4 regions of the Exiguobacterium sp. s102 genome follow, and region 1 is predicted to be linked to each of the others. Evidence: riboswitches for the same ligand, from Rfam matches in the RefSeq annotation. Region 1 holds a riboswitch; each other region holds the start of a gene.

The links. Region 1 has a riboswitch for S-adenosylmethionine ahead of KNQ02_RS09875 (Na+/H+ antiporter NhaC family protein). Riboswitches for the same ligand answer to the same signal wherever they lie in the genome.
Region 2: linked by a shared signal. The riboswitch ahead of KNQ02_RS10580 (LLM class flavin-dependent oxidoreductase) and the one ahead of KNQ02_RS09875 (Na+/H+ antiporter NhaC family protein) in region 1 are both predicted to bind S-adenosylmethionine.
Region 3: linked by a shared signal. The riboswitch ahead of msrA (peptide-methionine (S)-S-oxide reductase MsrA) and the one ahead of KNQ02_RS09875 (Na+/H+ antiporter NhaC family protein) in region 1 are both predicted to bind S-adenosylmethionine.
Region 4: linked by a shared signal. The riboswitch ahead of KNQ02_RS01485 (methionine ABC transporter ATP-binding protein) and the one ahead of KNQ02_RS09875 (Na+/H+ antiporter NhaC family protein) in region 1 are both predicted to bind S-adenosylmethionine.

The regions. Positions count from the first base shown of each region.
Region 1 is NZ_JACSML010000003.1:11,321-18,829, reverse strand. It holds gene KNQ02_RS09890 (hypothetical protein) at 1-285, shown strand, start outside; gene KNQ02_RS09885 (aldo/keto reductase) at 342-1,154, opposite strand; gene KNQ02_RS09880 (hypothetical protein) at 1,313-1,513, shown strand; gene KNQ02_RS09875 (Na+/H+ antiporter NhaC family protein) at 1,557-2,864, opposite strand; SAM riboswitch class I at 2,945-3,048, opposite strand; gene KNQ02_RS09870 (metal ABC transporter solute-binding protein, Zn/Mn family) at 3,128-4,096, opposite strand; gene KNQ02_RS09865 (alpha/beta hydrolase) at 4,266-5,225, shown strand; gene KNQ02_RS09860 (histidine phosphatase family protein) at 5,272-5,847, shown strand; gene KNQ02_RS09855 (YwpF family protein) at 5,851-6,342, opposite strand; gene KNQ02_RS09850 (hypothetical protein) at 6,486-6,815, shown strand; gene KNQ02_RS09845 (nicotinate phosphoribosyltransferase) at 6,915-7,509, opposite strand, start outside.
Region 2 is NZ_JACSML010000003.1:160,153-167,661, reverse strand. It holds gene KNQ02_RS10595 (DUF817 domain-containing protein) at 1-140, shown strand, start outside; gene KNQ02_RS10590 (DUF2325 domain-containing protein) at 233-1,501, shown strand; gene KNQ02_RS10585 (DUF975 family protein) at 1,569-2,243, shown strand; SAM riboswitch class I at 2,434-2,538, shown strand; gene KNQ02_RS10580 (LLM class flavin-dependent oxidoreductase) at 2,611-3,669, shown strand; gene KNQ02_RS10575 (ATP-grasp domain-containing protein) at 3,666-4,613, shown strand; gene KNQ02_RS10570 (SRPBCC family protein) at 4,718-5,176, shown strand; gene KNQ02_RS10565 (ABC-F family ATP-binding cassette domain-containing protein) at 5,306-6,928, opposite strand; gene KNQ02_RS10560 (prohibitin family protein) at 7,223-7,509, shown strand, end outside.
Region 3 is NZ_JACSML010000005.1:105,099-112,607, reverse strand. It holds gene KNQ02_RS12700 (putative quinol monooxygenase) at 1-187, opposite strand, end outside; gene KNQ02_RS12695 (M20 metallopeptidase family protein) at 276-1,448, shown strand; SAM riboswitch class I at 1,519-1,625, shown strand; gene msrA (peptide-methionine (S)-S-oxide reductase MsrA) at 1,733-2,263, shown strand; gene KNQ02_RS12685 (DMT family transporter) at 2,661-3,140, opposite strand; gene KNQ02_RS12680 (Crp/Fnr family transcriptional regulator) at 3,153-3,830, opposite strand; gene KNQ02_RS12675 (DMT family transporter) at 3,842-4,270, opposite strand; gene KNQ02_RS12670 (NAD(P)H-dependent flavin oxidoreductase) at 4,683-5,621, opposite strand; gene KNQ02_RS12665 (gamma carbonic anhydrase family protein) at 5,705-6,220, shown strand; gene paaX (phenylacetic acid degradation operon negative regulatory protein PaaX) at 6,326-7,213, opposite strand; gene KNQ02_RS12655 (enoyl-CoA hydratase-related protein) at 7,290-7,509, opposite strand, start outside.
Region 4 is NZ_JACSML010000001.1:308,358-315,866, reverse strand. It holds gene sufC (Fe-S cluster assembly ATPase SufC) at 1-187, opposite strand, end outside; gene KNQ02_RS01500 (MDR family MFS transporter) at 344-1,570, opposite strand; gene KNQ02_RS01495 (MetQ/NlpA family ABC transporter substrate-binding protein) at 1,643-2,470, opposite strand; gene KNQ02_RS01490 (methionine ABC transporter permease) at 2,503-3,168, opposite strand; gene KNQ02_RS01485 (methionine ABC transporter ATP-binding protein) at 3,165-4,187, opposite strand; SAM riboswitch class I at 4,266-4,372, opposite strand; gene KNQ02_RS01480 (bifunctional cystathionine gamma-lyase/homocysteine desulfhydrase) at 4,432-5,598, opposite strand; gene KNQ02_RS01475 (PLP-dependent cysteine synthase family protein) at 5,591-6,514, opposite strand; gene KNQ02_RS01470 (S-ribosylhomocysteine lyase) at 6,511-6,975, opposite strand; gene KNQ02_RS01465 (class I SAM-dependent methyltransferase) at 6,979-7,509, opposite strand, start outside.

The sequences.
Region 1 (7,509 bases):
TATATCGATCAAGAGACCCATTACAACTTAGGTCGAGCGATTGTCGGTGAAGAGTTGATTGTCAACGAAACACAAGCAGCAATTGTCGGGATTCTCCCTCTTCCGTTAATCATCATCTCAGCAGAAGTCATGCGAAATTTTGATCGTCGGTCACTTGAGACGATTTATGATGAAGCGGGGCAACATGGAGAATTCGACGACGTGTGGGAACAGTTTGCTGATTTACGCGCATACTTCAGCAAGGCTGAAACGACAGAAGAGACGATTCTTATTTATTACGCTTAAAAAAGACTGCTACGGGATAGGTCCCGTCAGCAGTCTTTCGTGTATCGGTCAGTGGATTAAAAGTCAATTTCGTCAGGGTCCGGTCCGAGGCGGACTTCTGTCGCGAGACGATCGATTTGTTCGAGGTCGTCTGCATCGAGTTGGAAATCAAACACATCGAAGTTTTCAGCAATCCGTTCTGGTGTGACTGATTTCGGAAGCGCAACGATTCCGTTATCGAGGTGCCAACGTAGAACGACTTGTGATGGGCTCTTACCATGTTTTTCAGCAATCTCTTTGAAATCATTGATTTCAAGGAACTTACCTTGCATGAGTGGGCTCCATGCTTCGACTTGAATGCTGTGATCTTGCAAGTACTCATGCAATTCATGCTGTGGAAGTTGTGGATGAAGCTCGACTTGGTTGATCATCGGCGTCATGAGTCCTTCTTCAGCAAGTGTATCGAGATGATGTTCTTTAAAGTTCGATACACCAATCGCCTTGATTTTACCTGCTTCGTAAAGTTCGACCATGGCTTTCCATGCTTCGACATAACCTTCGACCGGCCAGTGAATGAGATAAAGATCGAGATAATCGGTTTCTAGTCGCTCAAGTGACTCAGCGAAAGCCTCTTTCGTCCGTCCGGCACGAATGTCATCGTTCCAAACTTTAGACGTCAAGAAGAGTTCTTCACGTTTCACGCCGCTTTCTTTGATTCCTTTTGCGACACCACGTTCGTTTTTGTAGACGGCAGCCGTATCGATATGACGGTAACCGACGCGAAGTGCTTCTGCGACGGCAGCCGGTGCTTCCGTCTCTTCATCGACTTGCCAGACACCGAACCCGATCTGTGGAATCGTGATACCATTTGAAAGTTTTGCGTATTGCATGTATATACTCCTCCTTCAATGAAACTAGAATATGGATTTGCCTGTTCAGTTTAGCATGAACTTAGCGGAACATCTGTTTTGATGCTCATAAGCAGGGAATATAGAATGGGAAAGAGAAGAAAGTCTACTGATGCATAAACGAAGAGAGGTGTAATATCATGGTGAAATCGATTAAAAAAGTACCAAAAGGAGTCTGGACAAGCATCGCAGCACTATTAGGTGCTCAAGCCACGTTCCTCTTTCTTGGTGCCCGCAAGACAGGACGCAACCCATGGGTATGGGGGGGAGCAGGACTTGTTCAATTTCCGCTTCCGGCGATTGCCTATTTCATTTTGAATCGTCAAGAAAAACAGAAATAAAGTGAACCCCCCGTCGCAGACGAAGCGACGGGGGGTGTTTGTTTTACGACATGTTGTTTTTCTGTGCGGCATCACTCTTCCGGCGTGGGAAGCCGAAGAAGATTGCCAGTGATCCACAAACGAACAGTAAAAATGGATAGAACAAATAAGGAATCAGTTCGGGTGACGCCGTTTTCGTCAATTCAGCGGCAATCAAAAGTTGCGCTCCGTACGGGATGATTCCTTGAACACCACAGGAAAAGAGGTCGAGGATACTGGCTGACTTCTTCCGGTCGATGTCATACGTATCCGCGATTTCAGCAGCGAGCGGACCGGCGACAAGAATCGAAATCGTATTATTTGCTGTTGCGAGATTCGTTGCACTGACGAGGGCAGCCATACTGAACTCAGCTCCCCGGCGTTTCGAAATCTTTCGTGTCAGCGTTTCTTTGAGATAAGCAATTCCACCGTTATAGGTGATCAGGCTGACGAGTCCACCCATCAGCAACGTTAAGATTGAGATTTCTGCCATCCCCATCAATCCGTCAGACATCGCGAGGACAAATCCACTTACTCCGAAACTACCGTCGATCATTCCGATGATGCCTGTCAATAACGTCCCGCCGAGTAAGACGAGAATGACGTTGACACCAAAGAGTGCGAACACGATGACGGAAAGATACGGAATCAGCTTATAAAATTCAAATGCTTTCGCTTCGACGACATCTCCGGAACCTGACACGAAAGCGAGTAAGATGACAGTGATGACGGCAGCAGGCAAGACGATTAAAAAGTTCGTTCTGAATTTATCACGCATGTTCGTTTTTTGTGTCCGGACAGCGGCGATTGTCGTATCTGAGATAAACGATAAGTTATCACCGAACATTGCTCCACCGACGACGGCAGCAGCGGCGAGTGCGACATTGACACCCGTCGCGTCATGAATCCCGAGTGCGATCGGTGCAAGGGCAGCGATTGTGCCGGTCGAAGTTCCCATCGCCATCGAGATGAAAGCGGCAATGATGAACAATCCACTCATTAAAAGAGACTGGGGTAGGAAACTGAGTGCAGCGTTGACGGTCGCATCAATGGCTCCGATTGCATTCGCTGTTCCAGAAAATGTGCCGGCGAGTAAAAAGATGAAGACCATGATCATGATGTCCGGATTTCCGGCACCGCGGGCAATCCGCTCGACGGTCTGGTTGATGTCTCCCTTAGATGTCGCAGCAGCAAAAATCAAGGCGATTAAAGCTGCAATCAAGATGGGGAATTTGTAAAAGTCGTTATAGAAGATTCCTGCACCGATGAATAATACAAGGAAAACGAACAAGGGGAACAACGCCCATTTGTTCGGCGTAACCGTTTCGTTCATGTGAATCACTCCATTTCTTCAGCATACAAAAAAAGACCCCTTCGCAAGAAAGAAGGAGGTCTTTACTGAAAAAGACGCTCTTCTTATCTCTCAAGCCATAGCTTGCTGGATTTGGCACAGTACGAATCAATCGTCCGCTGCCGAAACATCATTGGGCCAGTCCCTCCGTTTCTCGCGATAAAAAGAAGTCATTTAGTTGTTTAGTCGTTGTTTAAAACACGTTTATTACCCTAACGTATCTTTTAATGCTTGTCAACTGTACCTTACTGCAGTGCTTGTTTGAGCGTCGTCACGTTTTCGTTCATCAAATCAAAGTACGATTGATCTTGTTGATCTTTTGCGACGGACTCGAGGTTATGAATCGTAATCGATTCGGCACCGATTTCTTTTTGGATGACACGGGCGACCTTTGGCGACACCGTCTCTTCGAAGGCGATATAGTTTAAGTCATGCATCTCTGCTTCCTTGACGATGGCAGCCAGCTGTTTTTGGGACGGTTCGTCAGACGGCGAGATACCGGCAATCGGCAGTTGCGTGAAACCGTAACGTTCCGCCAAGTACCCGTATGCGGCATGCGTGACGAGAAGCTCCTTTTTCGAACCGGAGTCAACAGCTTTTTGTAAATTTTGGTCGAGTTCATCTGCTTGTTTGTTAAAGAGTGCGAGGTTTTTATCAAACGTTTCCTTCCGGTCAGGTGCTTCCTTTGCTAACGCGGTCGTAATCGAGTCAGCCATTTTCTTGGCGTTGTTCGGGTCGAGCCAAACATGCGGATCGTATTGTCCATGATCGTGCGACTCTTCTTCAGCCTCGTGATCATCATGGTCATCGTGTGCGTCTTCTTCGTGCGTATGAAGCGAAGCGGAAGCTTCGAGTAAGTCGATATTTTTACTTGTCTCGACAAAACGAATGGAATTACCGGCTAAACTTTCCTTAATCTTTTCAGAGTACGGCTCAAGGGTTGTGCCGGTAAGTAAAAATAGATCGCCTTTCGCAATCGTCGTCAGTTGCTTCGGAGTCGGCTCATACGAATGCGGGTCGGCGCCAGGGGGAACGATTAATTCGACCTGGACGTCCTTTCCGCCGATTTCTTTGGCGATGGCTGCCGTGGCGAACGTCGACGTATAAATTTGCAATTTACCGTCTTCGTCTGAATTTGAAGTCGATGAGCCGCATGCGGCGAGCAGACTGGCAGTTACTGTCGCGATGGTTAACGCTGGAATGATTTTTTTCATATATGAACCCTCCAAGATAATTAAAACGTAATTGTTCCGATTTGGACTTTCTAACTATATCCGACGGAAATTAAAGCGTCAAGTCGGAATGTTGTGAAGTTCTAGTTCAAAATAAATCGGGTAAGAGAAGAGTAGAAGTGAAATCGGAATGAGCCTTGGAGGTGATGAGGTGAAACGTGAAACAGCATGGTTGATGGGTGGCGCCGCTATTTTGACGACGGCTGCTGCTGGTGCGAGTATTTGGAATAATTATGGAGCCTTACTCAGATGGACGGAGCCGGTCTTGCCGCTTACCGAAAAGCAATTAGCACCACGAAATCTTTTATACAAGACGGTCAATCAGCAGGACTTGACGTTAGATATCTATTATCCACCGGGAGAAGGGCCGTTTCCGGTCGCGATTTATGCTCATGGCGGCGCATTCGTTCGTGGAAACCGTGATGATGTGTTTAGTTTTGCTCCAATCATCGACCGGTTTTTAGAACTCGGGATTGCCGTTTGCAGCATCGACTATCGTTTATTTGAGGATGGCAGCTACTTTCCGGACAACCTGGAAGATGTTCGAGATGCCTTATGTTTTTTAAATCAACAAGCGGATGAATTACGCATCGCGCGCGGTCGCATGCTTTTATGGGGTGATTCAGCAGGTGGAGCCCTAATGTTGACGACGGCGCTTGCCCCGACTGAATTTATCGGCGAACAGGCGGAGGCGCATCTTCCTTTAATCAGTGGAGTCATCGCCTTGTATCCGCCGACGAATTTTCTGTTGTTTAAATTCATTCAAACCTGGATTGCCCATATCAAGTTTTATGGGGGTGGACGTGAAGAATGGCGACAGTTGATGATGCGTGTCTCCCCGGCGACACATTTAAGTTCCGACTCGCCGCCGATCATGTTGCTGCACGGAAAAAAGGATCCGATTGTCCCGTTTGCTCAAGCACTCCACTTTGTTGAGAAGGGGGCGGATGTCGGGGCGGATGTTCGATTATTCTCTTTCCCGAATGGCACACATTCGCTGGCGAGCTTTGCCCAAACTGAAAATCCACTCAAAATTGAACGTTTGCTCGAACGAATCGAAGCCTTCAGTTGTCAAGTGCTTGTCTTACCGAAACGAGAGGCGCTTCATTAGGAAACATGATACAATCAGTCATATTTCTTTAGAAGGAGACTGCAATATGACGGAAATTTGTTTAGTACGACACGGTCAAACGGACTGGAACTTAAACGAGCGGATTCAAGGACGTGAAGATATACCGCTTAACGAGACCGGTAGAAAACAGGCGGCTCTCAGTGCTGCCTACCTGGCAGAAGAACAGTGGGACGTCTTGATTTCAAGTCCGCTATCGCGAGCTGTCGAAACTGCTGAAATCATTGGTCAATCGATCGGTCTAAGCTTGACGGAAACGGATGAACGGCTTGTCGAGCGCGAATTTGGAACGGCTTCCGGTGAACCGGTCGCCGGAATTTACGAAGCAGTGCAGGCAAATGATGCAGAGCGCGTCCCGGGGCTTGAAACGGAAGCGGAAATTCAACAGCGTGTCTTCAGTGCGGTTGAAGAACTGACAGAAAAATATCGAGGAAAACGCCTCTTAGTCGTCTGCCATTCGCATACGATTAAAGCGGCACTCTCCTCGATTGATGAGACATTCAGTTACCGGACGCCGTTAAAAAATGCATGTGCGAATTACATTCGTTTTTCCGACCGTTATGAGATTGAGCGGATTAATGTAGCGGACCATATCACAATTTGAACATCATCCTTCGACGGTTGCCGGATGTTCTTGTAAGTACTGTTTAAACGTTTCTTTCGCGATGCTCGTGATATGAGCACCACGTTTAGAGCGTCGGTCTTTATATTCTTGAATCAGCTCTTCGCCAGTAAAGTTGTCTTCGACGACTTCACGCAAAATCGATTCGGATAAATCATTTTTCATCATGACCATCTTACCGGTAAAGAGATAAGAGACGCCTTCGCTCAATTGCGTACTTTCATAAGGGGTGACAATCATGGCGGCGGGGTCATTGTCCGGCCGTGAAATCGTGATTTCAATCAAAGCGCGCAGCTTTTTCTCGAACAGTTCTTTCAAAATCGGTTGATCGGTGTCGGTGACGACGATTTCAGCGACCCACTGGGCGGTTTGGTCGGTACTCACCGTCAGCCCATCTTTAATCTGAACGGGGATTGTCGTATCTCGCCCTGATTCATCCATGAGAATACGTAATGTACACAATTTAAAGGTTTTCAAAAAGAACTCCTCCTTTTGTTGTTCGTACGTGATTTTCTTCAGTATAACGTGAGTCTGTCGCCTGCGCGAAACTTTTCGTAACGTCTTCGAGTCGAACTATGTTTAAATGGAACTAGAAATCAGAAACAGGAGGACCGTTTATTATGCCGCAAGCACTTATAGGAATATTAGGAATCGTGGGGATTATCTTACTTGCCCATCACATCATCATGTATTGGCATGCTGAGCCAAAAGATCGCCCGACGCTTGCGTACCGCATAGCGCTCCTGATCGCCTGTTTGCTTCTTATCAGTGGAAGTGATCATTTAATTAGTATCTTTTACGCCGATTCTCTTGCTGAGTTCGGTCAACGGATTACCTATATCGTCTTCATCGGAGGTGCGCTTGGTTTTGCGTGGTACTTTCGTCAACAAATGGAACAAGCGACAGCCAAAATGACTGCTCACCCAAACGAAACAGCCCACTTCAGTTGAAGGGGCTGTTTTTAGCGTATAGAAAATGAGAGGGAGATGAAAAGGTAGCCTTTTAAGACGTCCGTCAAGAAGCTTGATTCTTGAGGCTGCTTGATTTTGTTATTTTACACCACTTGCGAGGCGTGTTTTCCGAATCATGTCGAGTTTCAGTTTCCAGAGACGGTCGCTGAACGTGACGGCATAGATTTCAGGTAGACGTAGACGTTTGTACTCTTCCCACAGGCGTCCGATTTGCTGTTCGTGGAACTGACGACTTTCTTCAATCGTCGGAACGGTATACACGAGTTCACCGTCCTTGAAGATCGGTGCAAGTAACCGTTCAACCTTAAAGTTTTCAATCCGGTTCCGGAACGACGGGTCACGGACGTCAATCAAATCGACGAAGTCGAGTTGACTCGGATCTTCATCGAGTAACGTGATGTAGTCGCCTTTGAACTTGTTCGTTTCCGGGTCGACGATGCGGTACGCCTCCTTGATATGCGGTGTCGTCGTCTTCGCTTTTGAAGACGAAACTTTGATGACGGGTGCAAGTTCGCCGTCAATTTCGCGGGCGACGAGTTTATAGACCATGCCGAGCGCCGGTTGTTCGTACGCCGTGATGCCGCGTGTTCCGACGAGGAAGGTGTTTGCCTGTGCCCCTTGGATGCGAAGGTCTTGAATGACATATTCGTCTAAATCACCAGACAGGACAATT
Region 2 (7,509 bases), 150 kb from region 1:
ATCCGCATCAGCAAGAGGGCTGGGCACTTGTCGATTTTGGCAAATTATCGTCTTGGTTCTTACTCGTCATCATTACCGTCTTGATTGTCGTCGTCGAAAAATACCGAAGTGGCGACTCCGCAGTCGAAGTTAAATCGTAACCCGTAATAAAAAAATACCCGGTTGTTTTTTTACACGGGTGAAGCATCTTGACCTTGCTATAGTTGGAAAAAATAGCAAAGGGGTTTTTAACATGATGCATCACGTAATCGAACGAGCGAAGGAGTTAGTTACAAGCAAACTGAACATCGTCGAGACAGCAGACGACTGGGGTTTGTTACTTGAAGAAATCAACGGAATCGATGAATGGGTCCAGCTGTCGCAGTACTACGCGCCACGTCAAACAACGACGAAACTAGTAGAACGTCCGGAAACACCATCTAGCCTCCCGATCAAAATGATCCAGGAACGGAAGGAAGAAGTTGAACGGACTGTCGAACAACGGTATTCCTATACGTTCGAACGGCAATTAAAGGGCGGCTCGTTACGGGAATGGCCAAACAGTCATGTCTCAGAAACAGAAATCCGTGACTGGAACCTGGAGCATGGGATGGAAGTCCGTGTCCAAGTCCTACATCAAGATGAGCGCCGGACGTCGCTTGAAATCTTAGCCGTCGTCGCGACGGATCAAGTAAAACCACTTGCAGAGCGAATCGTTTTTGAAAAGTGTATCGTCAAGAACCATGGCATCATCGAAGCGACGATTGACGGTCCACTGCAAGATGAGACGGGAAAACCGTTCTATTACACGACACCACTCGAAGACATGCGGTTCTTCCAACTGAAAGCAGGTCAACTCGTCGACCTCGTCATGTGGAAAGGTCATCCGGAGACATTGACGATTGTTTGGAAACACGCATTTCATTATGAAGTACCGACCATGACGGAATTACCGGCACGCGACGTATCGAATGGTTCGCCCGAGTCCGCCACTGCGTCACCTGCAAACAAACAGGCGAAAACAGGACGCTACGACAAGATGATGCAACGGAAACCGAAGGCGAAGAAAGTCAAAAAAGAGCGGCGCCTCCGGGAAAAGAAAGTCCAGCAACTCGAACGTCTCGATACGACGACATTACCAGGTCAACCAATCGAATTCGTCGATAAAACGGCACTCGATTTTGCTTCCTACGACGGCATGCGTCTCGTCATCGTCGGTAATGAGCAACAGCGCGCCGTCTACCGCGACTTCTTTGCGGAGACGGGAGTCGAATTAATCCATCTTGGCGGTGATGCCCAAGCTGCGAAAAAAATTGCCTGTCTCGCGAAAAAGACAGATGCGATCGTCGTCGTCAAAAGTCGGGTTTCTCACGCAGCAGCGGCACATGTCCTCGTGCAAGCAAAAAAGCACGATATTCCGTTTGCGATTGAACGACTCGATGGACGACGCTCTTTGTATACGGCGTGCCAGCAACAACTTGAAAAAGCAATGGTCCAACGTTTACTAAAAGACGAGCGTTAAAAAGTGAAACCTCCTCAAAAATAAACCGTAAAGAAAGGTAGCACTTATTTTTGAGGAGGATCTTTCGATGTCAAAACAATTAAAATTAGCAGCGCGCGAGTCGTTGCAGGGACGATGGGGCTTCATGGCATTAATGATGTTGTTGTTCTTAATCATTCAAGGCGTTCCGAACGGATTTGCGTCCTCACCCGAAGAGGATTTCCAATTTATCGACTTGATTGGTATGCTCTTGACGGTGTTGACCTTACCGGTTGCAATGGGATGGTCATGGCTCGCCCTATCTGTCGCCCGAGACGAGCAGACGAAAGTCGCCGATTTGTTTGAGCCGTACAAAATGTTCTTGAAAGCCATTGGAGTGTCAATCGTCCAAACCTTTTTCTTAGGGCTATGGTTCTTACTTTTCATCATTCCAGGAATCATTAAGTCATTCTCTTACATGTTGACGTATTACATCATTCGGGACGAACCATCGATTGGCATCCTTGATGCCATTACACGTTCACGCCAAATGATGGATGGACACAAAAAAGAGGCGTTTTTCCTCGTCCTTTCATTCATTGGTTGGTTCTTGCTCGGAATTGTTACGATCGGGATTGGTTTCCTTTGGATTGGACCATACTTCAGTGTCACAATCGCGAAGTTCTACGATCGCGTACGGGGCGAAGAAGTTTCAACGACTGGTCGCCGGACAGTCATGATGGATGCAAATCACAATGACTCACCGTTCGTATCACCAGAATGAATTGATTTTGAACAGCACCATACAAAGCAGGGATTGCCATCTTAAACCGATGTGCAATTCCTGTTTTTAGCTTCTAGACAAAGAAGTATCAAGAAACAGAGTGATTTTCCAAATGTTTTTTAATTCCGATAGGAAAAGAAGGTTTAAAGGTTGCTTTACTCTGCTAAAAGATGTACGCTAATTTCAATTATTCTTATCACGAGAAGTCGAGGGACTGGCCCGACGACACTTCAGCAACCCCGCATGAGCGGAAGGTGCTACTTCCAAGAGGAATTTATTCCTTTGAAGATAAGAGCCGACAGTAGACATTCGTCGCTCTTTTCTAAACGAAAAGAGCGATTTTTTATGCAAAAAGGGGGCACAGGGGATGGAATACGGATTTTGGTTACCAATCTTCGGGGGTTGGTTACGAAACGTCGAGGATGAACAAATGCCAGCGACATTCGATTATGCGAAACAAGTCGCACAGACGGCAGAACGGATTGGCTTTTCTACGACATTGATTGCAGAATTGAACTTAAACGACATTAAAGGAATAGCCGAACCGAGTCTTGAGGCGTGGACGACGGCAGCGGCGATTGCGGCGACAACGGAACGGTTGGAAATCATGACAGCCGTCCGGCCCGGTTTTCATAATCCGGCGACGACAGCAAAAATGGCGGCGAACCTCGATCAGTTGAGTAACGGACGTTTTACGCTCAACGTCGTCTCGGCCTGGTGGGAGGAAGAAGCCCGTCAATACAATGGGATTTTTACAGCCCATGACGAACGATATGCCCGGACGGAAGAATTCGTGACGGTCATGAAAGGATTATGGGCGGACGCATCACCCTATAGTTTTGATGGGGCGTACTATCAGCTGGAACGGGCAGAGCTTCACCCGAAACCCGTTCAGCGTCCCGGAATCAAGCTCTACGCTGGTGGTGAGAGTGAGACGGGGAAACAGACGATCGTCAATCACTGTGATGCCTATGTCATACATGGAGGAACGGTCGATGAAGTCGCGACGAAAATTACGGATATGAAAACCCGCCGCGCGGCGACCGGGAAGCAGCCGCTTGCGAGTTTCGGACTGGCGGCCTACATCATCTGTCGCGAGACGGAAGAAGCGGCGCTCGAAGAATGGCACCGGATTACGAACGTTAAAGAAGACGGTGCCGGATATGCCGGGTATGACGACTTCGTCAGTAAATCGCAACTCGAACAACAGGTCAAACGAAATGACTATTCGGTCTCAAACCGGGGACTGCGTCCGAACTTGATTGGGACGCCGGATCAAATCGCAGAACGGATTCTTGAATTTGAAGCAGTCGGCGTGACGTTGCTCTTGCTTCAATTTTCTCCGCAACTCGAAGAAATGGAACGCTTTGCCCGCGAGGTCATGCCACGCGTCGAAGCGAAACGAAAGGTAGGTCAACTAAAATGACGAAAATTCATATCTTACACGAAAATCAGGAATGGACGGATCATTTAATCAAGCGACTCGAGGAACTCAACTTACCGTATGAACAGTGGCACCTCAACGAAGGGGTCGTCCCGCTCGATGAAACACCACCGGAAGGCGTTTTTTACAGCCGGATGAGTGCCTCGTCCCATACGCGCGGGCACCGCTATGCACCAGAATTGACGGAAGGGGTCCTCGCTTGGCTCGAAGAACATGACCGGACCGTTTTCAACGGAACCCGTGCGTTACGACTCGAGGTCAGTAAGGTCAACCAATACACCGCCTTACGAAAAGCAGGTATCCGTGTTCCGAAAACGACGGCAGCCGTCGGACGTGATCAAATCGTCCAAGCCGCTCAAAACATCGGAGTATCGTCGTTCATCACGAAACACAATCGTGCCGGTAAAGGACTCGGCGTTCAATTGTTCCACTCGATTGAAGCACTCGAGACGTATCTTGACGGACCGACATTCGATGAGCCGGTCGACGGCATCACGTTGATTCAAGAGTACATTCAAGCACCTGAACCCTACATTACGCGTTGTGAATTCGTCGGTGGTAAGTTCGTCTATGCGGTCCGTGTCGATACGTCGGAAGGATTCGAGCTCTGCCCCGCGGATGCTTGTGTCATCGATGATTTGTTCTGCCCGGTCGGAGAAGAGGCGGCAGAGACACCGATGAAATTCCAAATTGTCGACGGGTTCGATGACCCGATCATCGCCCAGTATGAAGCGTTCCTGCAAGAAAATAAAATCGCGGTCGCCGGGATTGAGTTCATCAAGGATGCAGACGGGACGATTTATACGTACGACGTCAATACGAATACGAATTACAATTCGGACGCTGAAGCGGCAGCTGGGAAGTTCGGGATGCTGGAACTCGCAACATTCCTAGGTCATGCGTTAGAACGTCAAACCGTGAAGTGAACATCAAAAACCACTTGAAGTAAGAAAAATACCCTGATTGTGCCGGAGTCGAGCGTTAGAACGACGGACATCAGGGTATTTTTAAACTAAAAGGAGGTGGTGTCATGGTGACGTGGCGTGAAGAAAAAGTACTTGCGATTCCAATCGAACAGGCGTGGCATCTGTTTGATCACGATCGACTGCAACGACTCATTCCGGGTGTCGTCCAGCATGAGGTGATTGAACGTAAGCCGGGCGTCGTCGGATCGACGTACCGGCAAACCTACATGCAAGGGAATCGTCTTGAAACCTACATCGTGACCGATCTCGCTTATACGAATGAACCGGACTATAAACAAAATACGATTGGTTTTACGTTAGCGAAGATGTTTCGCCTTGAGATGTCGTTTGCGCTGAAGCGAATCGATGCGACGAGCTGCCGTTTGATTTACACGGGGAAAAATGAAGGCGTCAACTTCGTCGGTCGCAGTCTCTTATCGTTAGGCGGAGAACGTGAAAACGAGAAAATCGTCAAAGGATTTCTCGAGCGGCTCGAAAAAGAAGTGAAGCAAATCCAAGAATAAAAAGGTACGCTTACTCTCGATTACTGCGAGAATAGGCGTACCTTTTTAAGTAAGGAAGATGATACTTAACAAAAAAATATAAACGTATTTACAAAAAACTGCCCCCGATTAACGAGGACAGTAGACAAATCAATGTGCGTATAACGCAGTCAATTGTTGTTGGATTGAATCGTTGTTGAGGTACTCATCGTACGTCGTTTCTTTATCGACGATTCCGTTTGGTGTGAGTTCGATGATCCGGTTCGCAATTGTTTCGACGAACTGATGGTCATGCGAGCTGAAGAGCATCGCACCTTTGTAAGCAATCAAGCCATCGTTGAGTGCTGTGATTGATTCGAGGTCTAAGTGATTCGTCGGATCGTCAAGGACGAGGACGTTTGAACCACTGAGCATCGCTTTCGATAACATACAACGGACTTTTTCTCCCCCAGAGAGGACTGACGCTTTTTTCATGACTTCTTCTCCGGAGAAGAGCATCCGACCGAGGAAACCACGGAGGAATGTGTCACTTTCATCAGCTGGTGAGTATTGGCGCAACCAATCGAGAATCGTTTTGTCAGACCCTTCGAAGAACTCCGAGTTGTCTTTTGGCAAGTACGATTGTGACGTCGTAACACCCCATTTGAATGTCCCGCTGTCTGCTTCCATTTCACCCATCAAAATTTTAAACAGTGTTGTGATGGCGATATCGCTTTGGCTGATGAATGCCACTTTGTCTGTTTTATTTAATGAGAAACGGACGTTGTCGAGGACTTTGACGCCATCGATTGTCTTCGAGAGTCCTTCAACCGTCAACAAATCGTTTCCGATTTCACGTTCCGGTGAGAAACCGACGAACGGATAGCGGCGTGATGACGGACGGATGTCGTCAAGTGTGATTTTATCGAGCAACTTCTTCCGTGACGTCGCTTGTTTCGCTTTTGAAGCATTCGAGCTGAAACGCGCGATGAAGGCTTGAAGTTCTTTAATTTTTTCTTCTTTTTTCTTGTTTTGGTCGCCAGCCATCCGTGAAGCGAGTTGGCTTGACTCATACCAGAAATCATAGTTCCCGATATAGAGTTGAATTTTCCCGTAGTCGAGATCGGCCATGTGCGTACAGACGTTGTTGAGGAAGTGACGGTCGTGGGAAATAACGATGACCGTGTTCTCAAACCCGATCAGGAATTCTTCGAGCCATTTGACGGCTTTCAAATCAAGACCATTGGTCGGCTCATCGAGTAACAGAATATCCGGCTTACCGAACAACGCTTGCGCGAGCAAGACTTTAACTTTTTCTCCACCTGTTAATTCAGCCATTGTTTTTGTGTGAAGGCTTTCTTTGATTCCGAGACCTTGAAGGAGCATCGCAGCTTCAGACTCAGCTTCCCAACCATTCATTTCTGCGAATTCTCCTTCGAGTTCAGCGGCACGCATGCCGTCTTCATCCGAGAAGTTTTCTTTCATATAAATTGCATCTTTTTCTTTCATGACTTCATACAGACGTTTGTGTCCCATCATGACGGTTTCGATGACTTGGAACTCTTCATATTCATAGTGGTTCTGACGGAGTACGCCAAGACGCTCACCCGGTGTGATGATGACATCGCCTTGTTGTGCTTCGATGTCTCCTGCAAGAATTTTGAGGAAAGTCGATTTACCGGCGCCGTTCGCACCAATCAGACCGTAACAGTTACCTGGTGTGAACTTGATGTTGACGTCTTCGAATAATTTGCGGTCCGCAAAGCGGAGGCCGACGTTTTGTACTGTAATCATATAGAGATGAACCCTCGTTTCTAGTGTGTGATGTGCTGTTACGAGTGTACCACAAAATGATACGGCTCGTTTCAAGGACAAAGTTCTTTACATGTTAAGACAGATTCTAAAAATAAGCAACCATGGTCATGAAACATTTTCTGAAATCAACCGTATAAGTTAAAGAGACAGGATGAAGGAGGGATGAGAAATCATGGCAACATTGTTTACCTTACTGTTTTTCGCACTCATCGCCTTGTTAGGAATCGAACTGTATAAATATATCCAAGACAAAATTGACAAAGGGGACTCATAATGAGAGAAATCAAACCAAAGAAAAGAATTAACCCAGCGATGATCATCGCCGGTGTCATCGTCGTTGCACTCCTTGCCATGACACCGTTCATCGTCGAACAGATTGAACCGGGGCAAGTCGGTGTCGTCTACAAACCGTCAAGCGGTGTCCAGGACGAAACACTTTCGCAAGGGTGGCACGTCGTTTCACCGATCACACGTGTGACGGAGTATCCGATTCGGACACAAACGAAGTCGCTCGACAATATGACACTCGCGACAAAAGACGGGAAGAACATTGTTGTCGA
Region 3 (7,509 bases), on a different contig from region 1:
CTTCTTCATCTTGATAGACTTCATACAGCATGAACTGATGTTCATCTTCAATCGATTGATGTAAGCTATAACGCAAGCACCCCGGCTCGTTTTGTGAAGCTTTGTAGACCGTACTTAAAATCGGAAAGACTTGATCGGCTAAACCTGCTTTGACTGTGATGACCGCGTTGACAATAATTTCTCCCATGACTTGTTTTCCTCCTCATCATTCATTACTCCTATCTCTACCCGTTTTATAGAAAGTCATACCTCAAAAACCTGAAAGGATGATTATGATGCAACAGCAACTCTTCACTCAACTCGATCAACTCGAACAACAAATCATTGAAAGACGTCGTGATCTGCACCGTCACCCGGAACTCTCTTTTCAAGAAGTGCGGACACCAAACGCCATCGCCTCATTTTATGATGAGCTTGGTCTCCCTTACCGCAGGAACGTCGGTGGTAGCGGGATCGTCGCGACCCTCAAAGGAAAACATCCTGGAAAGACCATCGCCATTCGGGCCGATTTCGATGCCCTGCCACTGCAGGAGGAAACGGATCTCGCCTTCCGTTCGATTCATCCGGGTGTCATGCATGCGTGTGGACATGACGGACATACGGCGATTGCACTCGGTCTTGCCTCGGCCTTTACAGCACTGCAAGAAGACCTTCACGGAACAATCGTGTTCATTCATCAGCACGGGGAAGAAGTCTTCCCGGGTGGTGCCATTCAAATGATTGAAGACGGCTGTCTTGACGGGGTCGATGCAATTTTCGGTACGCATCTCGAAAATGACTTACCTGTCGGAACAATTGGCTATCACGCAGGACATACGCTGTGCGCCATCGATGAATTCGAAATCGTTGTCCACGGACAGGGTGGTCATGCGCAAGCCCCTCATAAAACACAAGATGCACTCGTCGCCGGGGCACAACTCGTCTGTAATCTCCAACACCTTGTCAGTCGGCGAGTTGATCCGTTTTCACCTGCCATCATCGCAATCGGTTCATTCCATGCCGGAACGGCTCCGAACATCGTTACTGGTGAGGCACGGATTGTCGGTGAAATCCGGACATTCGACGAAGCGCTGCGTCACCAGTTACGCCAGCAGGTCGATTTAGTTGCTCGGACGACGTGTGCCGGAATCGGTGCGAGCTACTCCATCGACTTTACGACGGGTTATCCATCCCTTTGGAATCATCCGGTAGAAACAAATCTCGTTAAAGAGGCGACGGCATTTTTAGGTGAAGCCCATGTCAAAGAACTCAAACCGATGATGGCAGCAGACGATTTCGCCTATTATTTAGAGCGTATCCCAGGAAGCTACTTCTTTACGGGGTCCGCCAAAACGGACGGGAGTACGATTTATCCGCAACACCATCCGAAATATGAAATCGATGAACGGGCACTACTCGTCGGCGCGAAATCTCTAGGTGCGACCGTCCTGCATGCCTTACAATCTTAATGATTGACTTTGTCGTTTTAGAGATGCTATTATCACATCAATGATAACGAATTTAATCAACTTCATATAACACTTATCAAGAGTGGACTGAGAGATCTGGATCGATGACGTCCCAGCAACCTGCCTTCAGTGGCAAGGTGCTACGACCAGCAAAGCGCAAGCTTTGGTTGATAAAAAGCGACGACTCCTTTTGCAACCAAGCAAAGGAGTCGTTTTCGTTTTCTCGCTGTCAGAGCACGAATGATTACAGGGCGACTACCGCCAGCGGAAAGGACGAGATATAGATGGAAAAAGCAACATTCGCAGGAGGCTGTTTCTGGTGCATGGTGACACCATTCGAAGAACTGCCCGGTATTCACGGAATTGTTTCCGGTTATACAGGAGGACAAATCGAAAATCCGACATACGAACAAATAAAAACAGGCACGACCGGTCATTCGGAGGTCGTCGAGATTACATTTGATCCGGCGTTATTCTCATACGAGCGGTTACTCGAACTTTACTGGCCGCAAACGGATCCGACTGACGCCGGCGGACAGTTCCAGGACCGTGGGACACAATACGCACCTGCCATCTTTTATCATACGGAAGAACAGCGCCTTGCTGCGATTGCTTCACGTGACGCGCTTGCTGCGAGCAATCGCTTTAAGCAGCCGATCGTCACACGAATCGAAGCGGCACAAGCCTTCTATCCAGCAGAAGACTATCATCAAAACTTCCACAAAAAGAATCCGGAGCACTACAAAAAAGACCGGAAAGCATCCGGTCGCGATGAATTCATCGATGTGGCTTGGAAAGAAGAAGTATCTGTCTAAACTAAAAAAAGCCCGCTTCGTGCGGGCTTTTCGTTTGTAGATACACTCTTATGAAGAGTGAATATGCTATAACAAGAGGCAATCCGTTCGCGCTCCCCTGTTTCGCCTCGTCTTCAAAGCGATTCGAGACGGATTGCGCTCTAACACTACTCTATGATTTTCTCTACGGTACACCCTGAAAGCTTCGTTTTTCGTTGACTCCTACGGGAAAAAGCGCGTGAACACGCGCTGCCAAGAGGCTGGCAAGACCCTGCTCGTTGTCCGTGAGGATCAAGGAGCAACGGCTTGCGCCTCGCCCGAGGAAAGCAACGAAAAGAACGAATCTTTCATTCCACAACTACTGATTCGTCTTCGCGCTAAAAAATCGACTTTATACTGCCAGAGTTAACCGTAAGAATTACGATACCTTTTCCGACAACTCATCCGAAGATTCGATTTCTACGATTTGATATCGTTTCAACACAAAAATACCGGCTAGCATCACAAGCAATCCAGCGACTTGTCCGAGCGAAAGCTCAAGCTTCGGTAAACCGAACCAACCGAACAAGTCGACACATAATGCAAAACTCAGTTGCGAAATCAAGACGACCGAAATCGCAATCGATGGACCGAGCAGCTGAATCCCGCGCATCACACAAAATACGACACCGACACCGACCAGACCACCGAATAAATAAAGCGGTTCGACCGTTTGAATGTTCGAGAATGTGCCACCCCGAAATACGAGTAGCGCAAACAGTGAACCGATGAACCCGACAAAAAAGACGAGGGTCGTCGTCGCCCATGCCCCGAACGCATGACTCATCCGTGCATTCAATACCGTCTGTAAACTAATCATCATTCCTGCCGTAATCGCACAAAACATACCTAGTCCCATGCTAGCCCCTCCTTATTCGTAACTATTGCCATTCGCTTTTTCTTTAATCCGCTCTACATCTAAAATAATGATTTTCCCGCGTCGTCTCGCCAAGATTTCTTCTTCACAAAGTGTTGAGATGATACGGTTTAAATGACGGTAACTCGTCCCGAGCCAATCGGCGACGTCATGGAGATTCGACGTTCGCATCTCTTGATAAAACAGACTGTCGGAAACGTCCGAGGTAATCGATAACAGATATCCGGCAAATCGTTCTTCGACCGAATAGAGGACATGAAATGATGCTGATTTCGAGTCCGCGTACCACTTGGTCGTAATGACCCGCAGTAAAAATTGTAAAAAGGTGTTCGTCGTATTGTGCTCACGTAAGATCGCATACGGAATGCTGAGTGCCACGACGTCCGTAATCACCTCGATGGTATTCAAGACTTCCCGTTGATTGATATATTCCGCATCACCAATCACCGTCATCGCCTTTTTAAAGCGTAAAATCCGTTGTTTCCCTTCAGCCGATGCTGCAGAGATTTTAATTTTTCCTTCGACGATGAAATACATCCGGTCAATCGGTTCACCCGTCACACATAACAGGTCCCCTTCCGAAAACGTTTCGATGCGTAAATAGCCTTTACTGGTCTCCGTAAAAATATCCGCTAAGTCGTACTGTTTTAAATAGGTCTCAATCGTCTGCATAGGCCCTCCCTTTAGGACAGTGAAAAAATCGCAACTCCGGCAAGCATCAAACTGATCCCGATCCACTGTCCCCGGTTACTCCTTTTTTTGATGACACCAAACCAGCCGTTCAAATCAATCACGAATGCACATAAAATTTGTGCGACGAGCAACAAACACATCGCCCACGTCATGCCAAGTAACTGGATCGACGTCAGTTCGGTCACGACGACGAGTACGCCAAGCAATCCGCCACTGGCATAGAGGAGCGGAAGCTGTCGAAAACCGCCGATTTTCCGGTCACGAACCACACTATAAATCGCTAAGCACCCCATCAATCCGACGAAATGAACGATCGTCACCGAAAACCACGGACCAATGGCATCTCCTAAACGGGCATTAAAAATCCCCTGCAACGCAATGAATAGTCCACTCATTAATGCGAATATAACTCCCTGCACTTTAAGGCACCTCCTTTTGTTTCTTCTGTTATGAGTAGACACTATTTTCACCTTATCTGAAAAGGACAAATGTCCCATTTTAAAAAATTGTATAAAAAAAGACGGATTGCCCGTCTTCAGCGTGTAGATAATCGATTAAGAGGCGTAACCATGAGATATCGGGATGCAATCCGTTCGCGCTTCCCCGTCTCGCCTCGTCTTCAAAGCGGTATTATCTAAAAAAAACGTCGTGTTTCGTTGATTCCTACGGGGAAAAGTGCGTTTTTTAACGCACGTTCAGAGGCAGGCAAGACCCTGCGCGTTGTCCGTTAGGATCAAGGAGCAACGGCTTGCGCCTCGCCCGAGGAAAGCAACGAATAACGACGCTTAATCTCCCGATCGCACGTTGTCTACAATCCGCCTCACTTCTCGATTACATATAATCCGCCCGCACCCGTTCAATTTGCGTATACGCTTCCTGTTGCATCCGCTCGAATAATTCAGATACGGTCGGAATATCTGTAACGAGACCAGACACGAGACCGGCGTTGACATACCCGTTGACCTCGTCACCATCGACCGCACCCGTCACGTGATACGCTTCTGTCGTCTTCGCGTTAAACTCATCAAGCGATGAAACACCTTGTAGTGCAGCAACGTACGGTCCATTTAACACACGCCGGACACGACCGACGGAACGACCGATGATTCGTGTCTCAAGATCCGTTGCTTCTACGAGATGGTTCTTGTAGTTCGCATGAACGACTGCTTCTTGCGTCGCAATCAGCCGCGTACCGAGTTGAACACCGGATGCACCAAGCATCCAAGCGGCTGCAAGGCCACGACCGTCTCCAATTCCACCAGCCGCGATGACGGGAAGCGTGACCTGATCCACGATTTGCGGAACCAGTGTCAGCGTCGTCAGCTCGAGCGGTGAATTGATACCTGCCGCTTCCACACCTTCTGCAACAAGCAAATCGACCCCGGCCGTTTCTGCCTTTAATGCATGTTTGACTGACGCGATGACCGCAATCGTCGTAATTCCGGCCGTCCGTAAACGTTCAGTATAGGGTGCTGGGTTTCCGGCTGATAAGGACACGACCGGAATCTGTTCTGCTATCGCTAATTCAATCAGGGCTTCCGTATGCGGCGAGACACCAATCGCAATGTTCAAGGCAATCGGATGCGTTGTTAATTGACGGGTCTGCTCAATCAAACGGCGCATTTCTTCCGGCGAACGTGTGCCACAACCGAGTGTTCCTAAACCACCGGCATTCGAGACGGCTGCCGTTAAGGCAGCATGACTGACATTTCCCATTCCGCCTTGGATGATTGGAACGCGGATTTGCAGTAACTCACATAATCGGGACATCGTCTTCCTCCAATCTGCTGTTTAAGAATGGTATACTAAGTAAGACTGAATTGAAATTCATTAATCGGAAAAGAGGGATTTTTATGAATATTCCATATCGTGATACGACACCTAGACTTGCGGAGACCGTCTTCGTGGCGCCGGGAGCATTCTTAATCGGTGACGTAACGATCGGTGAAGAGTCAACGGTTTGGTTCAACGCCGTATTACGCGGGGACGAAGGACCGATTACAATCGGGAAGCGTTGCAGCATCCAGGACAACGCGACGATTCATTTATACGAAGGGGCACCTGTCATCGTCGAAGACGAGGTGACGGTCGGACATAATGCGATTCTCCATGGCTGTCGCATCGGTCGCAGATCGATCGTCGGCATGGGGGCGACGGTCCTTGATCACGCCGAAATCGGTGAAGAATGTATCATCGGCGCCAATACGTTGATTCCCCCGGGCAAGAAGTTCCCGCCCCGCTCCTTGATTGTCGGGTCCCCCGGTAAAGTCGTGCGGCAGTTGACACCAGCTGATCTCGAGATGATTCAGGAATCAATCGACTCCTATGTTGATAAAGGGTACGCCTTCCGGGAACAGCTCGGACAATAACTGTTTTCCACATGCGAAAAGTGAACTTCCAGAAGACCGGAGTTCAGCTGTAATAGATTCATTTCTCAATTGACGCTACGGTCGTAAGCACAAGGTTACTTTCGCTTACGACCGCTCCGCAAACAATGGATGCTCCGACGCATCGTAGTCAGCACTTTTTTGTGTCACGTCGTGTGTCTCTTTGAAAATCGACTCAAAAAATCGGCTGGCCGGTGCCGCAAGCAGGCGATAGTATTGTTCGAACAATACTGCCGCATGGTGTCCGTTCCAGGCATCCGGAAGTAATTCTTGCGGGAGACCAGGATCCGTAAACAAAAACTTCCGGTATTCATGGACGAGCTTCGTCCGTTCGACAAAACACTGTTCCTCATCCATCTCTCCGAGTTGGATTTGGCTTTGGTGGACGATGTAACGCCGGCTGTACTCAACGATGAATGCTTCGTACCGCGCTTGTAACTCGTCGAGTGGAAAAGCACGTTCGACGAGCGATTGATCTTGTTGCGGTCCGTGGTATTCGCCGACGAAAAAATCGACGTATTCGGTAATCTGATACGCCTCGATCAGACGTGTCGCTTCTTTTTCAAGCGGGTTCGGAGAAATCCAGACCCCGTTTGATAAGTTACCGAAGCCACTCCATGTCAGTTCCTTCCGCAACTCATCCCGAATCTGACGTTTTTCCTCAGGAATCGTATACATTAATGTCCGCCATTTTCCATCCCAGACGTGTGGCGTCGACTTATAAATCCGCCGTGCCGCCTCTTCCATCCGTTCGACCCCACGGTCCGTCAGCGAATAAAAACTTTTTGTCCCTTGTTTTTCAGAAATCAACCATCCTTGCTTGACCATTCGTGAAACGGCAACGCGAACGGCTTGTTCGTTATGTCCGAACTCCTTCAACAACCGAATCAGACTTCCCACCCAAACCTGATTCCCGTAGTGCCGGATATAATCGCCATAAATCGTAAAAATCATCGATTGGGTATTCGCACTCATGTCATTCACTCTCTCTTTGATATAACGTTTTTTTGTGTACCGTTAGTATACGTGTTATTTCAGGTGGCGACCATCCTCATTTCCCTTGAAACTGCGGTGTTCGTTTCTCAGCAAAGGCGCGGAGTGCTTCAAGCCGGTCCTCGGTTGGTATGACTGCCTCATAGGCTTCCGTTTCAAGTCGTAAGCCGTCAGCGAGCGACACATTCATTCCGCCATCGATCGCTTGTTTCGCCTGACGAATGGCAATCGGCCCATTACGGAGCATCGCTGCTGCAAGTTCAAAGCAAGCCGGTAAC
Region 4 (7,509 bases), on a different contig from region 1:
ATCCAGATGTTACTTCATACGTTGGGTGACCCATCAATGCAGACGCGAGTGTTGATTTACCTGTCCCGTTTGGTCCCATGACCGCGTGGATTTCGCCGCCTTTGATTTCTAAGTTAACGCCTTTCAAGATTTCTTTGCCGTCGATTGCGACGTGTAGATCTTCAATCTTCAAGTGTGAAGCCTTCATGTAGAATCCCTCCATCTATTCATTTCGTGTCTGACGATTCAGTTCACGAGAGTTACTAATTTAGTATCATTCTAATCTTAATGAATCATACCACATTATTCAAGCGTCATCGCTCATGGTTTTTTCTCAAAATGAAGCCTTTTAGTGAGAATGACTTTAAAGTGATACGACTTCTTTCTCTTCTTCCACCTTCGTTCGTCTGTGAACCCGCTGTGACAGTAAGAGCAGTGGTATTCCGAGTAATGTCAAGAGGGCTAAGCAACCAAAAATCGGCAACGGACGATCGGCGCCAAAATAAAAAAGTAATTGTCCGCCGATGACCGGTCCGATTGACTGACCAATCGATGTTAAGCCCATCGCTCCGAAATAACTGCCCCGTAATTCCGGTTTCGCAAAACTATCGGTCAAAATATCCGTCATCGTGAACATCATCACTTCCCCGCACGTGAAGATGAACATCGCACCGATCATCAACCAGACCGTTCCGGCATTCCCCATGACGAATAAACCGAACGCGACGGTCGCAATCCCGACCGTAATCGAGACGAGCGGCGACGTCTTCATCCCGAACTTCATGATCGGGTACTGGACGATTAATACGGTCACGGCATTAATCGTGATCAATAAAGCAAACAAACTAGTCCCACCGGACAGTAACGTCGTCGTCGTCAAAAATTGCGGCAACGTCGAGTTGAACTGACTGTAGCCGAGAATCCCGAAAATGATACCGGCGAGGGCAAACGTGAAAGCGACGTCCGTTTTCAACAGTTGAACCGTTGCGCCGAACGAAACTTTTTTCCCGCCGTGACTCTCTGTGATCGGATACCGCTGAAACAGGATAAAAATCGCAATCCCGTACGCGAGATAAACAAAGGCTGTTATATAGAAGGTAATCGCTGTATTGCCGGCACTGAGCAATAACGCAATCCCCGGCCCGATCGCAGCCGCGACATTGATCATGGCGTAACGGATGTTGAAGACGAACAGTCGATTTTTTTCATCCGTCGTGTCACTGATCAGGGCGCGGGCGGATGGTTCGAAGATGGAGCGAAACACGCCGTTCAAGGCACTCAAGGTAAAGAACGCCCAAAACGTCTCGACCTGTGCCAAGGCGATGAAGACGAAAACGAAGCCGAGTGTTCCGGTCAGCATCATCGTCCGGCGCCCGTAACGGTCAGACAAGGTCCCGCCGATGAAACTCATGACAAGACTCGAGACGGCTGAAATACTGAGGACCCAGCCGACATCGACCGGGCTGAACTTCAGCACCGTCGATAAATAAATCGCAAAGAATGGCATCGTGATGAACGTCCCGAGCCGTGAGAAAAATGTTCCGAGCAGGACGCCGATCGTCAGCGGATGTAACTGTCGTAAACGGTGCACCTAGAATCCCCCTTCAACTAAAAAAATAATGCATCCTTCCATTATATAGGAAGAATGCATCATTCGAGTGAATTATTTGCTGACCGGAACGACGGCCCCTTTATATTCTTTCGTAATCCAATCCTGTGTCTTTTTCTCGTGTAAGATATCGAGCAATGCCGTCACACGCTCGTCTTTTTCATCACCTTCACGCGTGACGATGATGTTGACGTATGGTGAAGACTCATCTTCAAGGGCAATCGTGTCTTCTAACGGGTTCAAACCGTTATCAATCGCGTAGTTCGTGTTGATGAGGACAGCATCGCCTTCATTGTTTTTGTACGCTTGCGGCAAGAGTGACGCTTCGATATTCGTTTTGAACTCAATGTTCTTCGGGTTTTCCGCGATATCGCTAAGCTGAGCATCTGTCGTCTTACCGTCTTTCAACTTAATTAAGCCTTCGTTTTGGAGGAACGTCAAGACACGTCCACGCTCCGCGACGTTTGAGCTCGTCAAGATCGTTGCACCTTTCGGTAACTCGTCGAGCGACTTATATTTTTTTGAGTAAACGCCGAGCGGTTCAACGTGGACGCCGCCTGCATTTTCAAATTTATAAGATTTGTTCTCTTTTTCCTGTTGCTCAAGGTACGGAACGTGTTGGAAATAGTTCGCATCGATTTCTTTTGCAGCGAGTGCCTTGTTCGGCAACACATAATCTTGGAACTTTTTGATTTCGAGTTTGTAGCCTTTTGCTTCATACTCTTTTTGAACGTGCTCTAGGATTTCAGCATGGGGAACGTTTGAAGCACCGATGACAAGTGTCTTCGCGTCGTCTCCTGACGATTCCTCTCCGCATGCTGCAAGGCTGACGGCTAAGACGGATACGGCTGCTGTACCTACGAATTTTTTCCAAAGTTTCATGAATAATTCCTCCCAAGTTAACTAAAATAGTATTATCGTTTATCGATGGCTTTTACGAGCAGGTCACCAATAATTTGAATGATGAAGACGATGACGAGAATCAACAATGTCGCGATAGCGATGACATCGTTTTGAGAACGCTGGAATCCTTCGATATATGCCATATCCCCGAGTCCTCCACCACCGATTGCCCCGGCCATTGCCGTGTAACCGACGAGCGCGACGAGCGTAACGGTGATACCCGAGACGATTGCCGGAAGAGCTTCCGGAATCAACACTTTATAGATGATTTGGAACTTCGTCGCTCCCATTGATTCCGCTGCTTCGATGACACCTTTGTCGACTTCACGGAGTGCGAGTTCGACCATCCGCCCGTAAAACGGTGCCGCCCCAAGAATCAGTGCCGGAAGTGCTGCTGTCGGCCCTAAGAACGACCCGACGATGATGAGTGTAATCGGAATTAATAAAATCAACAAAATGATAAACGGAATTGAGCGGAAGACATTGACTAAAAAGCTGAGCACGGAATACACTGCCCGGTTCTTAAACAACAAGTCTTCATTCGTCGCGTATAACAACAGACCGATGACCAGTCCGAGAACAAATGTCGCGATTCCGGCAACAACTGTCATATAGACGGTACTGCCAGTCGCCGTCCAGACCATTTCCCAATCAAGGTCGTTAAAAAATGTACTCATCGGTGATCCACCTCCACTTCCACGTCACTCGCTTGAAGCTTCGCGATGACCGCTTGTGTTTCATGTGCCGCACCAATCAGTTGGATGAACAACGTTCCGAGTGCACCGTCTTGCGTCTGTCCGACGTTCCCGCCAATGATATTAAATAATAAGGTCGAATCTTTCATGACTTCTGCGAGGATCGGACTTTCTGCTGTCGAACCGACGAATGTCAGCTGGACGATTTTCCCTGTCGGATAGCGCTCACGAAGTTTCGCGAACGTCAACTCGTTTTCTGTAGACGACGTCAGTTGTTTGACGAATTCTTTTGTCATCGCTTGTTTCGGATGCCGGAAGACTTCTGAAACAAGACCCTGTTCGACGATTTTTCCGGCCTCCATGACGGCGACCCGGTGACAGATTTTTTGAATGACGTGCATCTCGTGTGTGATCAAGACGATCGTCAGTTTTAGTTTTTTATTGATGTCGACGAGTAACTCTAAGATCGAGTCCGTCGTTTTCGGATCAAGGGCGCTTGTCGCCTCGTCACATAATAAGACGTCCGGGTTTGATGCCAGTGCGCGGGCAATCCCGACGCGTTGTTTTTGTCCACCGGATAGTTGTGACGGATAAGCGCCTTCGCGACCGTCGAGTCCAACGAGTTGAATCAGCTCGGAGACCCGTTCTTTCCGGCGTGCTTTCGGATATCCGCCGAGTTCGAGCGGGAACATAATGTTTTCTTCGACCGTTCGTGACCAAAGCAAGTTGAAGTGCTGAAAGACCATCGAGACATTTTTCCGGACGCCGCGTAATTCTTTCGGTCGTAACGTCGTCATCTCGACACCGTCAATTTGAATCGAACCGCTTGTCGGTGCTTCTAACATGTTCAGCAGGCGAATCAAGGTTGACTTCCCTGCACCGGAATAACCAATTATTCCGAAAATTCCGCCGCGCTCAATCGTGAGATCGACGTTTGCGACAGCTTCGACTTCGCCGCGCTTCGAGCGATAAATCTTTCCTACATCCTGTAAACGAATCACTACTGTCCCTCCTAAACATAAAAAAAGTGCGCACGTTTTAGAGCAAACGCGCGCACTTTCAGTACACAAAACCATTTGCTCTCATCTTGCAGACGTTCGTCTGCTGGAATTAGCACCACTTCGGAAATAAATTCCGCGGTTGCCGGGTTTCATCGGGCCAGTCCCTCCACCACTCTTGATAAGAGTTATCGGTATTTAGTTGTTTTTAATATATTTTGAATATTAGCAGGGGTTATTTTGCTTGTCAAACAGTTTTTTCAGAAACTTTTTCGAGCAAACTGAAAGCATGCGTTAAATCTTCTTTCAAATCCTCTGCATCTTCAAGTCCGACCGAGATTCGGACGAGACCATCCGTGATGCCGAGTTCCGCCCGACGTTCTGCTGGAATCGATGCATGTGTCATCCGTGCCGGAACGGAAATCAAACTTTCGACCGCCCCTAAGCTTTCAGCAAGCGTGAAGAAGTGTGATGCTTCCACAAGTTTCTCTGCATTTGCAGCTGAACCGACATCAAAGCTGATCATCCCGCCGAAACCAGTCGCTTGTTTTTGCTGGATCGCATGACCGGGATGCGATGCAAGTCCCGGGTAGAAGATGTTCGAGACGACGTCTTGCGCTTGCAGGAAGCTGACAAGTTCATGTGCTGTCTCTTCAATCGCTTCCATCCGGATACCGAGCGTCCGTAATCCACGGACAAGCAGGAAGCTGTCTTGCGGTCCGAGAATTCCACCCGTCGAGTTTTGGATGAAGTGAAGTTCTTCGCCGAGCGTATCATCGTTGACGACGACAAGCCCTGCGACGACGTCCGAGTGTCCGCCGATGTATTTCGTTGCACTATGCAGCACGATATCTGCCCCAAGCGCGATTGGTTGTTGCAAGTATGGTGTCGCGAACGTGTTGTCGACGACGAGCTTCAAGTCGTGACGACGCGTGATGGCTGCGATCGCTTCGATGTCCGTCACTTTTAATAACGGGTTCGTCGGTGTCTCGACGTAGAGCATCTTCGTGTTGTCCTGAATCGCCGCTTCCGTCGCGCTGAGATCCGTCGTATCGACGAATGTCACTTCGATGTTGAACTTCGGTAGGACACGTTGCATCAAGCGGAACGTTCCGCCGTAGACGTCGTCCGTCATGACGATGTGGTCGCCAGACTGAAGCAGATTGAAGACAGCATGGATCGCCGCCATTCCTGATCCGAACGCGAATCCACGGACGCCTCCTTCAAGATCAGCAATCAATCGTTCGATGCTCGTCCGCGTCGGGTTTGCTGTGCGCGAGTACTCATACCCGTCTTTTAATTGACCGATTTTTTCTTGCTTATATGTGCTCGTTTGATAGATTGGCGGTGTAACGGCACCCGTTGCCTTGTCTACACCCGTTCCTCCGTGAATCAACGCTGTTTTTTTACGCATGTGTCTCGTCCACCTTTTCAAAGATTTGTTGGCTCAAATACCGTTCTGCACTGTCTGCGAAGACGGTGACAATCGTACTTCCAGGATGGCGCTGGGCGATATCGAGCGCCGCGGCGAGTGCCGCTCCTGCTGAACTGCCGACGAGTAACCCTTCACGTGCCGCCAGTTCATGGACCTTCGTAAAAGCATCCGAATCAGAAATCGTATGAATTTCATCGACCAGGTCGCGAGAAACGAGACTTGGCCATTTAGCTGTCCCGATTCCTTCTGTTTTATGCGGTCCGGCTGACCCTCCGTTGAGGACGGAGCCTTCCGGTTCGACGATTGCCCCTTTTGTCCCGAAGCGTTCTTTTAAGAAAGCCGTCGTTCCGGCAAACGTTCCACCTGATCCGCATCCGGCGACGAACCAGTCGATGTGACCGAGTTCCGCCACAAGCTCCGGACCAAGTGTCCGCTGATAAGTGACCGAATTTTCTTCGTTTTCGAATTGGAGTGGCACATAACTGTTCGGAATCGTTTGTCCGAGTTCTTTTGCCTTATCGATTGCGCCTTGCATATCGAGTTCAGTCGGCGTGTTGACGACAGTCGCGCCGAGTGCCCGCATCAACGTCTGTTTCTCTTGACTGAACTTTTCCGGGACGACACAAATGACTTGTAAGTCATATTTTTTAGCGGCGAGCGCCAAACCGATGCCGGTGTTGCCGGCAGTCGGTTCGATGATCGTTCCGCCTGGAGTCACGTACCCCTGTTCGATTGCGGCATCAACGAGTTGGATACCGAGGCGGTCTTTGACGCTGCCCCCAGGGTTCATCCATTCGAGCTTCGCCAAAATCCGCGTACCAGCAGGCAAATCGAACGAAGTAATCTCGTACAGTGGCGTATTTCCGACGAGGTCTCGGACTGACTTCGCGATCATCCGAAGACGATGTCCCATTCGTCGCGACCGGCAAGCATTTTCTCGGCATAGTGCTTCGCTCCTTTAAGGTCATGTGCGCTCGCAAACCCACATTGCGTTTCGTTTTGTGCCGGAATCACTTCAGCCGCTAAGACGTCGTTCAGTGTCTTCTCGACCAGTTCACTCATTTTTTCGACTGAGTCAAAGTTCATCATCGCCATGTAGAAACCAGTTTGGCAGCCCATTGGCGAAACATCGATGACGTCGTCCGAATAGTTGCGGATGTTTTCAGCAAGTAAATGTTCGAGTGTGTGCATCGCACGCATCGGCATTTGCTCGACGTTCGGTTGTGTGAAACGAATATCATATTTGACGACTTGGTCGACTTTACCTTCTTTATAGCCTGCTACACGAATATATGGTGCTTTGACTTTCGTATGGTCCAAGTTAAAGCTTTCTACGTTCATTTTTTTGATTGTCATGATTTATTCCCCCATTTTCTCGGCTTCTACGAGCCAGACGAAGTGATTGTATTGTGTGAATGTCACGTCAAATCCGCGTGACGTAAAAATCTGTTCCATGACTGGAATCAGTGGATAAAATTCGCGTTCTAAATCTTCTGCAAGGTTGTCAAACCCTTGAGTTTTTGCTTCTGCAATCGTTTCTAGACGTGCTGCCTCAGAAACGAACATCGTATCGGCATAGACGATTTTTCCGTCTGCCGGTAAAATCGCTGCCATCAAATCGACGGCCTGTCCTTTTTCTTCATCCGTCAAATGATGAAACGCATAAGTCGAGACAAAACTTTTTGCCTCTGCTGCTTCAAACGATAAGAAATGACCATCTTGAACAGCCAGCGCCGGAATTTTATTGATTAAGATGTCGCGCATTTCCGGACTTGGTTCAATCGCCAGCACCTGCTCATGACGCGCAAGCAAACGTTGCGTCAAGTTGCCTGTTCCTGCGCCAAATTCGGCAACAGGTGACATCGCTTTTTCAGCGACCGTCTCTAATAT